DNA from 3 places in the Rothia similimucilaginosa genome. Region 1 is predicted to be linked to each of the others. Evidence: predicted binding sites of a transcription regulator. Region 1 holds the regulator's gene; each other region holds the start of a gene.
What was found. The regulator LexA, encoded in region 1, represses DNA repair genes until DNA is damaged. The targets are predictions, from matches to a motif close to TCGAACANNTGTTCGA.
Positions count from the first base shown of each region.

Region 1 (3,280 bases):
AGCCGCATTCTGGAGGCATCTGCTGAGCAGGACGTGCTGTGGATTTCTCGTCAGGGTGGCTGGGAGAACGGCCGCTACGTTGCTGCTTCCGATACCGACCCGGCGACCCTGAACATCGCCCCGTTGAGCGTCGGTCTGCAGTTGCGTGACGGACTGTTCGCTGACCGCACCGTGATTTTGACGAGTGCGACCCTAACGGTGGGTGACTCTTTTGATGTTGCAGCCGCCGCCCTGGGACTGCAGGGCGAGGGCGCGCCGCGCTGGACGAGCATCGACGTGGGTTCGCCTTTCGACTACCGCAAGCAGGGCATTATGTATGTTGCCGGGGATTTGAAACCTCCGGGATTTGGTGTGCATGAGGGTCAGCTGGAGCGTCTGCGTGAGCTGTGCGAGGCGTCGGAGGGCGGTGCCCTGGGCCTGTTCTCCTCGAAGCGTGCCGCCGAGCGTGCCGCCGAGTACATGCGTGAGCATAGCGACCTGAACGTTCTTCTGCAGGGTGAGTCTTCGCTCAAGGCTCTGGTGGAGGAGTTCAGCGAGGACGTTGACTCGTGCCTATTCGGCACGATGAGCCTATGGCAGGGCGTGGATGTTCCGGGTGACTCTTGCCGCCTGGTGGTGATGGACCGCATTCCGTTCCCGCGCCCGGATGACCCGATTGCGCAGGCGCGTACGCAGGCGGTGAACCGTCACCGCGGTAACGGCTTTATGGCGGTTTCTGCTCACCATGCGGCGATTCGTATGGCGCAGGGGGCGGGCCGCCTGATTCGTTCGGTGTCTGACCGCGGCGTGGTGGCTGTGCTGGATTCTCGTGTTGCGACTAAACGTTACGGCGGTTTCTTGATGAAGGCGATGCCGCCGATGTGGTCGACGCAGAATAAGGCAGCCGTGATGGGTGCGCTGGCTCGTCTTTCAGCAAGTATTGAGCGTTAGCTCGGGCGAGATCATTCCATGCCGCACCGCCGCTCCGCTTTGGGCTATAAATTTGGACATATAGGAATCATCCCGGTGATACGTGAACGTTCACGTATCACCGGGATGATTTCTATAGAGAGCTAAAAGGCCTAACGGTTATGTCTGTTAGAAGTCGTGCTATTTAGACCCAGCTGCTTTTAGAGGCTGCGCTGGTGAGAGCCCGCGTCTTCTAGAGACTGCGCAGCACGGAGACGACCTTACCCATGACGGTTGCGCGGTCACCCATAATCGGCTCGTAGTTAGAGTTGCGCGGCATGAGCCAGGTATGGCCGTCAACCTGACGGAACACCTTCACGGTTGCTTCATCGTCGAGCAGAGCGGCAACGATATCGCCGTTGTCTGCGGTGTGCTGCTCGCGGACAACCACCCAGTCGCCGTCGCAGATTGCGGCGTCAATCATGGAATCGCCCTTGACCTTGAGCATGAAGAGCTTGCCGTTACCTACCAGCTGGCGGGGCAGGGCAAGCACATCCTCCACGGACTGCTCGGCGGTGATGGGACCGCCCGCTGCAATTCGTCCAACCAGGGGAACGGGTACGAGGTCTTCATCGCCGACTTCGAAATTCGGCAGCTCGGGCAGGGACGAGGAGGAACTACCGTGGATGCCGACGCCGTTCTCATCCAGCACCTCAATGGCGCGGGGGAGCTTCGGGTCGCGGCGAATGTAGCCCATGGTCTCGAGACGACCGAGCTGGTGAGTGACCGAGGATAGGGATGCAAGACCCACCATGTCACCAATCTGGCGCATGGACGGCGGGTAACCCTTTTGTTCAATCTCGGTGCGGATCGCGTCAAGAATCTTCTGCTGGCGCGCGGTCAGCGCCGGACGGGGTGCTGTTGCCATTTCTTTTCCTTCGGTCTGTGCCCCGAATTCTGTATTCCGGTCTCTGTAGTCTGTTTGAGACACAGTCCGGTCGGGGCACGGATGGGTGCTTCACACGTTTTCCGATGGTGTCCTAAAGATTTTTTGGTTCTGCCGAAATGGGTCTTATCTCGTCAGGGGGTGGAGGAATTCTATCCGTGCCGGAGTGATACGCGGGCAACGAGTATGCGCCTCCGCCCTATAAAACTCACTCAGTAGCACCTGCATTTTGATACAGAACCAAGCTGTAACGGGTACAGAAACCTGCTGTGAGTAGGACTCATCAGGAGCGTGTGGAACGTCTCTTGACACCAGTGTAGAACACTACACCGAAAAACTCAAACAAATATTCTAGATTTTTTCTTCGAAGCTCGAAGAAATTTTTAGTACATATCTGCTATACTTTAGAATAAAATTTCGTATATACTCTTGAATCTCTCCTGAAACTCAGGATTTGCGGGTGAATGTTCGAAAAATATTCGAAGATTCGGTCCGGAGTCTTCCAGGAGGGGCGAGTGAATGAGTGTTCGAATGTATTCGAATCCTCTGTCTCTCTTCGCACTATCTACCCCGGATGCTCTAGGGGTCATCTGGCGAAGAGAGAGCGCAGGGGATGGGGGTGCTGGGGCGACCCAACGCAACCCGGTGTATCCGGTGCTCTGACCTAACTAGAGAATAGCTATCCAATAGTTATTGCTTAACAATCACCACTCCATAGTTATCACTCAACTAGGACCTCCGAGCGGGTATCGCTCGGCATTGCTAGACCCGCGGGGTAACCCCGGGGCGAGCTGAGAGAAAGGAACCACAATGACTCTTGCAGCACCTATTGCTTCTCGTGGCACTTCTGCACACCTTCCGGCAGGTTTGGTGGTACTTCACCCCGCCCGCACTGTGTCCGCCCGCACCGTGCAGGGGCGTTCTCGTGTGCCTGCATCTTCGCAGTCTGTTCGCTCTTCTCGTGCGGTTCATGCACCCCGCCCTGTGCCGGTGGCTCTGCCTACCCATGCTCCTGCCGTTTCTGCCACCGTTGCTTCCACTCAGGCGCCGGTTCGCTCTGTAGCTTCTGGTGTGCAGGCTGTCTCTGATCCACAGGCGCCTCGACTGAAGAGCGTTCTTCAGGCTAAGGGCGGCGAGCTTCTGCGCGCGATTCCCTCTTCTATCCGTCGTCTTGGTACTGTGCACGGTTTCCTGAAAGGGCTGCCTCTGCTGACTTTGGCGGTGCTGATTGTGCTCGGTGCTATTAGCTTCTTTGGCCCGGCGGCTTCTGCTTCCGTGGAGAACGCTTCGGCGACTCGAACCATCGTTGTGGTCAAGCACGGCGAGACCCTGTGGGATATTGCTCAGGCAGTGGATCCGCAAGGTGACACCCGTGATACTGTGGTTCGTATTATGGAGTTGAACTCGTTGACTAGCACCTCTGTTGATACCGGTCAGCATCTGGAA
Region 1 is NZ_CM138149.1:1,508,732-1,512,011, reverse strand. Features, by position in the region: gene QFX07_RS06255 (ATP-dependent DNA helicase) at 1-930, shown strand, start outside; gene lexA (transcriptional repressor LexA) at 1,142-1,816, opposite strand; gene QFX07_RS06245 (LysM peptidoglycan-binding domain-containing protein) at 2,645-3,280, shown strand, end outside.

Region 2 (3,280 bases), 640 kb from region 1:
TACGGCCTTGATCGCAGCACCATGCTGCTGGTGCCGGTCGCCTCCAATACCCTCGGTCTGATTGCGATTCCGCTCGCCGCCATGCTTGCCGACAAGATTGGTCGTAAGCCCGTGTTCATTACCGGTGCGGTTGCTTCTTCCCTGGTGATGTTCCCGTACCTTGGCGCGATTGCCGAGGGTAACTGGGTGGGTATCTTCGCCTACGGTGTGCTCATGCACGGTGCGCTCTACTCCATGGCGAATGGCGTGTGGCCCGCCTTCTACGCGGAGATGTTCCCCACTTGCGTGCGCGTGACCGGTCTGGCGCTGGGCACCCAGATTGGCTTCGCAATTTCCGGAGGCGTAGCACCCGCCGTGGCAACGAGCCTCGCTGGTGCCGACCTGCACAATGCGGTGTTGCCCGCCGTGTTCACGGTCGCCATGTGTGTGCTCGTGGCCTTGGGTGCGCTGACGGCTCGTGAGGGTTATAAGAAGTCCCTTGCGGAACTGGATGCATAGCCCATACAATATATTTCGTATATAGAATAAATACAGGTGGGGCTGGATAGATGACTATCCAGCCCCACCTGTATGTGGTTTTCTAAGCCCCCTGCTGTGCCGCAATCAGTGCCTCAAAATGCGCCGCCATACGCTCAGCATTCGGCTCTAGTTTGGTAAAGAGGCGGAACGCATCCACCGCCTGACCCACCGCCATGTAGCCACCCGTCAGCACCTCGCACCCGGCGGCACGCGCCGCATGCACCAGCTGCGTTTCTTGTGGCAGGTAGATGACATCCGCAACCCACAAGCCCTCACACAATACCCCGGCGCTCAGTGCCGATTCACTCAACGGCATGCCCGGATGCACGTGCATACCCACCGGGGTTGCATTCACCAAACCCTGAGCTTTCAGTAGAGATTCAATGAGGCGCTCATCGTCGCTCAACACCTCGATTCGGGTCTGCGGGAAGAGCCCATCCAGCTGCTCCGCAAGCCCCTGAGCCTTCGCCGCGTCACGCTCAAAGAGACTCAGGCGGCGCACCCCCAGACGGCACAGTGCGTACGCCGTGGCGCTACCGGCACCGCCAGCACCCATCTGCACCACGTGCTCCAGACGCGCTGGATCCTCCGTCACCTGTGGCAGACCGCGCTTCAATGCCGCAATGAACCCCGAGTAGTCGGTGTTATCGCCGTAGAATGTGCCATCCTCGCGAATCACCACGCAATTGACCGCTCCCAAGGCGCGTGCCGCATCCGAAAGCTCGTCCAGATGCTCCATGACTGACTGCTTGCACGGGTGCGTGATGTTGAACGCGTTAAAGCCAAGCAGTGCTGCCGCATCCAGAAGCGCCGGGGCGGAAGCCCCGTCCAGGTCCAAGGCGTCCAGGTCGATGGGGCGGTACAGGTAACGCACCCCGTGCGCGTCCGCCTCCGCCTCATGCATAGGAGGGGTGAGGGAGGAGGTGATGCCGTCACCGATGAGGCCCACCAGGAAAGATTCAGTACGCAAACTCATATTCCCACTCTAAACGTCCGCTCCTCGAGACGGAACCCTGGTGTTCCGTTATTCCATAAGGGACTTCATGTCTTTGAACCGGTGCCAAATATGTGCTGGAGTTGGGGAGAAGAGAAAAATAATTTATACCCCTAAGAGCACAATGTATCTGACATAAACATCTCAAAGGTATAAGCTTGGTATAACTACTTGTGCGCTGGAGCGCGCACGTGAGACTACACAGACACCGTCACAGTGAAGTGATACCGATATTCGGAGGATAGATTGTCAATGACTGACAAGGCTATGGCACACTTCGCTGGCGCCGATGAATGGGTCGAGCAGTATTTCCTGAACAGTCCCGAAGACGAGCGTGAAGAATTCACCCCGGCAGAGTTAGAGGATTTAGCTCGCACCCACCGTGCGCTGGCTCGAATCCGCATGCCTAAGACCCCCGTTGTTGCTGCCCGCAACGACGAATACAACACCACCCTATACGTCACGACCGACGACATGCCGCATATTGTCAGCTCCCTGACTGCGTGCCTCGCAACGAACTTTGGTGGTTTCGTTACCATTCTTCACCCCACCTTCCTCGTAGAACGTGATCCGGAAGGTGCCATCCTGAGCCTGCGCGGCACCGGCATGCGTGGCAACCTCGCCAGCGGTGATACCGCTACCCTGGGCGTGCCCTCCCTGAAGCTCAGTGAGAACGCCCCCGAGGGCGCCACGGTCGCTATTGAATCCTGGATTGCAGTCCGCCTGACCCGCTACCTCACTGAGGAAGATCAGCGCCGTTGCGAGAAGGAAGTTGAGTGCGTCCTTGCTGACGTGCGTGCCTGCCACAGCGACCTGGATGCCATGGTCACCCGCGTTTTCGACATGGCTCAAGTAATGTACGAGCTGCGTGGTGCCACCCTGGGTCACGGCGAGGAATCCTACGCCGCCAACCCGCGCGGTGTGGAGCCTGCCTCCCGCGTGGAGGTGGCACAGGACTTCCTACGTTGGCTGACCCGCGGCAACTTCGTGTTCATGGGTGTCAAGGAGCGCGTTCTGGACGGCTCTTCCGGTGCTATCTCCCTGGTGGACCGCCCCGGCTCGGCGCTCGGTATTCTACGTGCCACCGAGGGCCGTAACCGCATTCAGCTCTCTGGTGAGACTCTCGAACGTGCACTGTTCCCCCGCCCCGTGTACATCACGAAGGCGAACTCCCGCTCCACGGTTGCCCGCAACGACTACCTAGACTACATTGGTGTGCGCCGCTTCGACCTGAACGGTCGAGTCATCGGTGAGTACGTCATCCTGGGTCTGTTTACCCGCCAGGCGTACTCCCTGCCCGCCATTGAGACTCCGCTGGTGCGTGAGCGTATCGCCATGGTGCGCCGCCGCCTCGGCTACCATCCCGGTTCTTACTCTGACAAGGCGCTTCTGGGTGCCCTGGAAGATTACCCGCGCCTGGAACTGCTCCACGCCTCCGCTAATGACCTGACCGAAACTTTCGGCGGCATTATGGGCCTGGAGGAGCGCCGCAAGACCCGTCTGTTCCTGCGCGCAGACCAGTTCAACCGGTTTATTTCCGCCGTGGTGTACCTGCCTCGGGACCGCTACAACACGAACGTGTGTGCGCGAATCCAACAGGTTTTCCAACAGGAATTTGATCTTAGTGCCATCGACCATGAAGTGTACCTGTCCTCCTCATCGTTGGCGCGTCTATTTTTCCGCATTCGGCTCACCAACCCTAATGATGTGCCGAAGACGGATCATCAAGCTCTCGAAAAGCGACTGCAAGAAGCCGCCCGCTCCTGG
Region 2 is NZ_CM138149.1:59,192-62,471, forward strand. Features, by position in the region: gene QFX07_RS00290 (MFS transporter) at 1-498, shown strand, start outside; gene QFX07_RS00295 (shikimate dehydrogenase) at 581-1,495, opposite strand; gene QFX07_RS00300 (NAD-glutamate dehydrogenase) at 1,766-3,280, shown strand, end outside.
Region 2: the regulator LexA is predicted to act here: its motif matches at 1,580-1,595, upstream of QFX07_RS00295 (shikimate dehydrogenase).

Region 3 (3,280 bases), 500 kb from region 1:
ACGGAAATGGCTAGGGAGTACGCGCAGGCTCTGCGCTCCGAGCTGGATGCCGAAGAGAAAACACATATTAATATTTGGCTGGTGGATGAGCGACTCACCACCGTGAGCGCTCACCGTGCACTGCACGAGGCTGGGGTTTCCAGCCGAGATTTCAAGACTATGGTTGACCAGGTGGCGGCTGTGAACATTTTGCAGTACAGCCTGGATGCCCTCAAGGCGGGGCAGTCCGTAGCCGGGTACAAGGTGAGCGATCCGGCCCACGAAGAAAACCGACCGTCCGAGTCAGAAGGGACCGCGGTTGGTGCCGTCAACGAAACGGAGAACCTTCAGTGACCGAACAGAATAAACAGCCCGAAGAGAGCGGGCTCGACCTCTTTAGGCCTACGGCTGAGGACGAACGTAAGGGTATTACCGGCATTACGATGGAACAGGAAATCGTGTCGGTGGCTACGTTGCGTGCGCGTAAGCGCCGCCGCCGCGCCGTTTTCCTGAGCGCAATTTCCCTGTTTGTCGTGGCTCTGGTCATCATTTCTGGTGCCCTGATTACTCGCTACGACCCGTTCAAGAATCGTGACTACTCGGGTGGCGGTAACGGCATGACCGTAACTTTCACGATTCGTTCCGGCCAGTCCACCGCGCAGGTGGCTGCTGAGCTAGAAAATGCTGGCGTCATTGCTGATGCTGATAAGTTCCTTGAGGTGTACGCCAAGGAGAGCAAGGGTAAGTACTTGCAGCCTGGCACCTATGAATTGCAGCAGCACATGAGCAGCTCGAACGCTATCAACACGATTATTCAGGCGAACAGCAACGTACTGTACCTGGCTATTCCTCAGGGTAAGCGCGTGAGCGAGACCATCGATCTGATTGTTTCTGGCTCCGATGGCGCGTTCACCCGCAAGCAGGTTGAGGACGCGATCAGCAACTACACCCAGTACGGCGTGCCGAGCAACTTCCCGTCGATTGAGGGCTGGTTGCACCCGGGTGAGTACCGCTTCCCGAAGGATACCGACATCAAGAAGGTTATTCAGACCATGGTTGATAAGACCAAGGCTGACCTGAAGGAAGCCGGTGTGAGCGGCGATCAGAAGATCTTTGAGGTTCTGACTATTGCCTCTATCGTGGAACTTGAGGCTCAGCCGAAGGACTACGTGGCGGTTGCAGGCATCATTGAGAACCGTCTGAACAACCCCGACGGTGAGACCTCGGGTCTGATTCAGTCGGATGCGACCGTGACCTACGGTCTGGGTGTCCGCTCGTACCACCTGACTGAAGAGCAGAAGGCCGATAAGAGCAATAAGTACAATACTTATGCGAATAAGGGTCTTCCTAAGGGTCCGATTGGTTCCCCGCAGCTGGCTTCGATTAAGGCTGCTGCAGCTCCCGAGAAGAACCCGTACTTCTACTGGGTGACTGTGAATCTGGATTCCGGTGAGACCAAGTATTCCCGCACTTATGCTGAGCACCAGCGTTATGTTGAAGAGTACAACCAGTGGTGTTCTAAGCACCCGAACCGTTGTAGCTAAGCTGTAGCTGATTGGTTCAGCAGGTAGCTACGATTCGGTAGCTTTGGACTGAAGGTTCTTTGCTGAGGCGGGTACCGCCTCCACGAGAGTGGGGGAGGTGCCCGCCTTTGCTGTACCCGAATGCTGGGTCGTGCTCGAGTGGTGGGCTGTACCCGAATAGTGGTTTGTCCCTTAAAATGGGTAGAGTGCGCCTATGAACGTGGGTTCGTGGCGTGCGTGTCCGCAAAGCCCCAAGCGTTGAGAGCATTCCCCAGCGTTGAGAGCGAGAGAGTACCGATGAAGACTGAGCCGTACCGTGAAGCCCCGTATCTTCGCCGTGCCTACGTGCTGGGGCACCCGATTTCCCATTCCCTGTCACCCGCGTTGCATCGTGCGGCGTATAACTTTTTGGGTGAGCAGAATTTGGGGTATGAGCGCCGCGATACTTTGCCTGATGATTTGCCGGCGATGATGCACGGTGTGCGACACCCGGACGGTACGGAGGATGCTCCGTATATTGCAGGTCTGTCGGTGACGATGCCGTTGAAGACCGCGGTCATCCAGTATTGCGATGAGATTAGCGAGATGGCGCAGGTGACCGGTGCGGTGAATACGGTGTATCCGCGTGGTGAGAAGATTCTGGGGCATAATACGGACGTCATTGGCATTGTGAACGCGCTGCGCCACGCCGGTTTGGAACCGGAACCGCTCAAGGATTCTGCCGCGATTGTGGGTGGGGGAGCGACCGCTATTTCTGCTTTGGCGGCGCTGCACGCGCTGGGGTACCGCCGCGTGAGCGTGTACGCCCGTTCGTTGCATAAGCTCGGTAGTGTGCAGGAGGCGGCGGGCCGCCTGGGCGTTCAGCTGGAACAGATTACGTTGGCTGATTTGCCGCAGAATCTTGCTGAGCGCGGTCATCACCCGGTGGTGTCTACTCTTCCTGCTCATGCGGCGGATGAGTGGGCGAGCTGGCTGAGCGGGTTGAAAGGTGCCTCCGCGACGCACCGGCCGGTACTGCTCGATGTTGCGTATAACCCGTGGCCTTCGGTGCTGGCGAGCGCTTGGGAGGCGAACGGCGGTACGGTGGTTTCTGGCCTGGAGATGCTGCTGTATCAGGCGGTGGAGCAGGTGCTGATTTTTACTGACCGCACCCTGTCTGAGGGTGAGCTGCTGGGCTTGGTGAATGCGATGTGTGCGGCGGTTGATCTTGCGTCTCGTGCTTCCGTTTCGTGAAAAAAGCGTGCTTTCACTCGCTCAGTAAACAGGCATTTTATACACTATTTATACACGTGAAGAATTATTATTCCTTCCTCCTGCGCTGCGGTGCGGGTGCGATGAAAAGAGGTTAACCTATGGCCCTGCGTTGGCTCACTGCCGGAGAATCCCACGGCGAGGCGCTCGTCGGCATTATTGAGGGCGTACCCGCCGGTGTGGAACTCACCAGCGACATGGTGCGTGACGCCCTGGCTCGCCGCCGCCTCGGCTACGGCCGCGGTGCCCGCATGAAGTTCGAGGAGGACCGCGTGCGCATCCTGGGCGGTGTGCGTCACGGCCTGACTCAGGGCGGCCCGGTCGCGATTGAGATTGCGAACACCGAGTGGCCCAAGTGGACTGACGTGATGAGCTCCGACCCGGTGGATCCGAAGCTGATTGAGGGTCGTGCGCGTAACGCTGCGCTGACTCGTCCGCGCCCCGGTCATGCCGATTTTGCGGGTATGCAGAAGTACAACTTCTCTGAAGCTCGCCCGGTGCTGGAGCGCGCCTCCGCGCGTGAGACT
Region 3 is NZ_CM138149.1:1,008,579-1,011,858, forward strand. Features, by position in the region: gene ruvX (Holliday junction resolvase RuvX) at 1-333, shown strand, start outside; gene mltG (endolytic transglycosylase MltG) at 330-1,523, shown strand; gene QFX07_RS04175 (shikimate dehydrogenase) at 1,800-2,735, shown strand; gene aroC (chorismate synthase) at 2,855-3,280, shown strand, end outside.
Region 3: the regulator LexA is predicted to act here: its motif matches at 1,676-1,691, upstream of QFX07_RS04175 (shikimate dehydrogenase).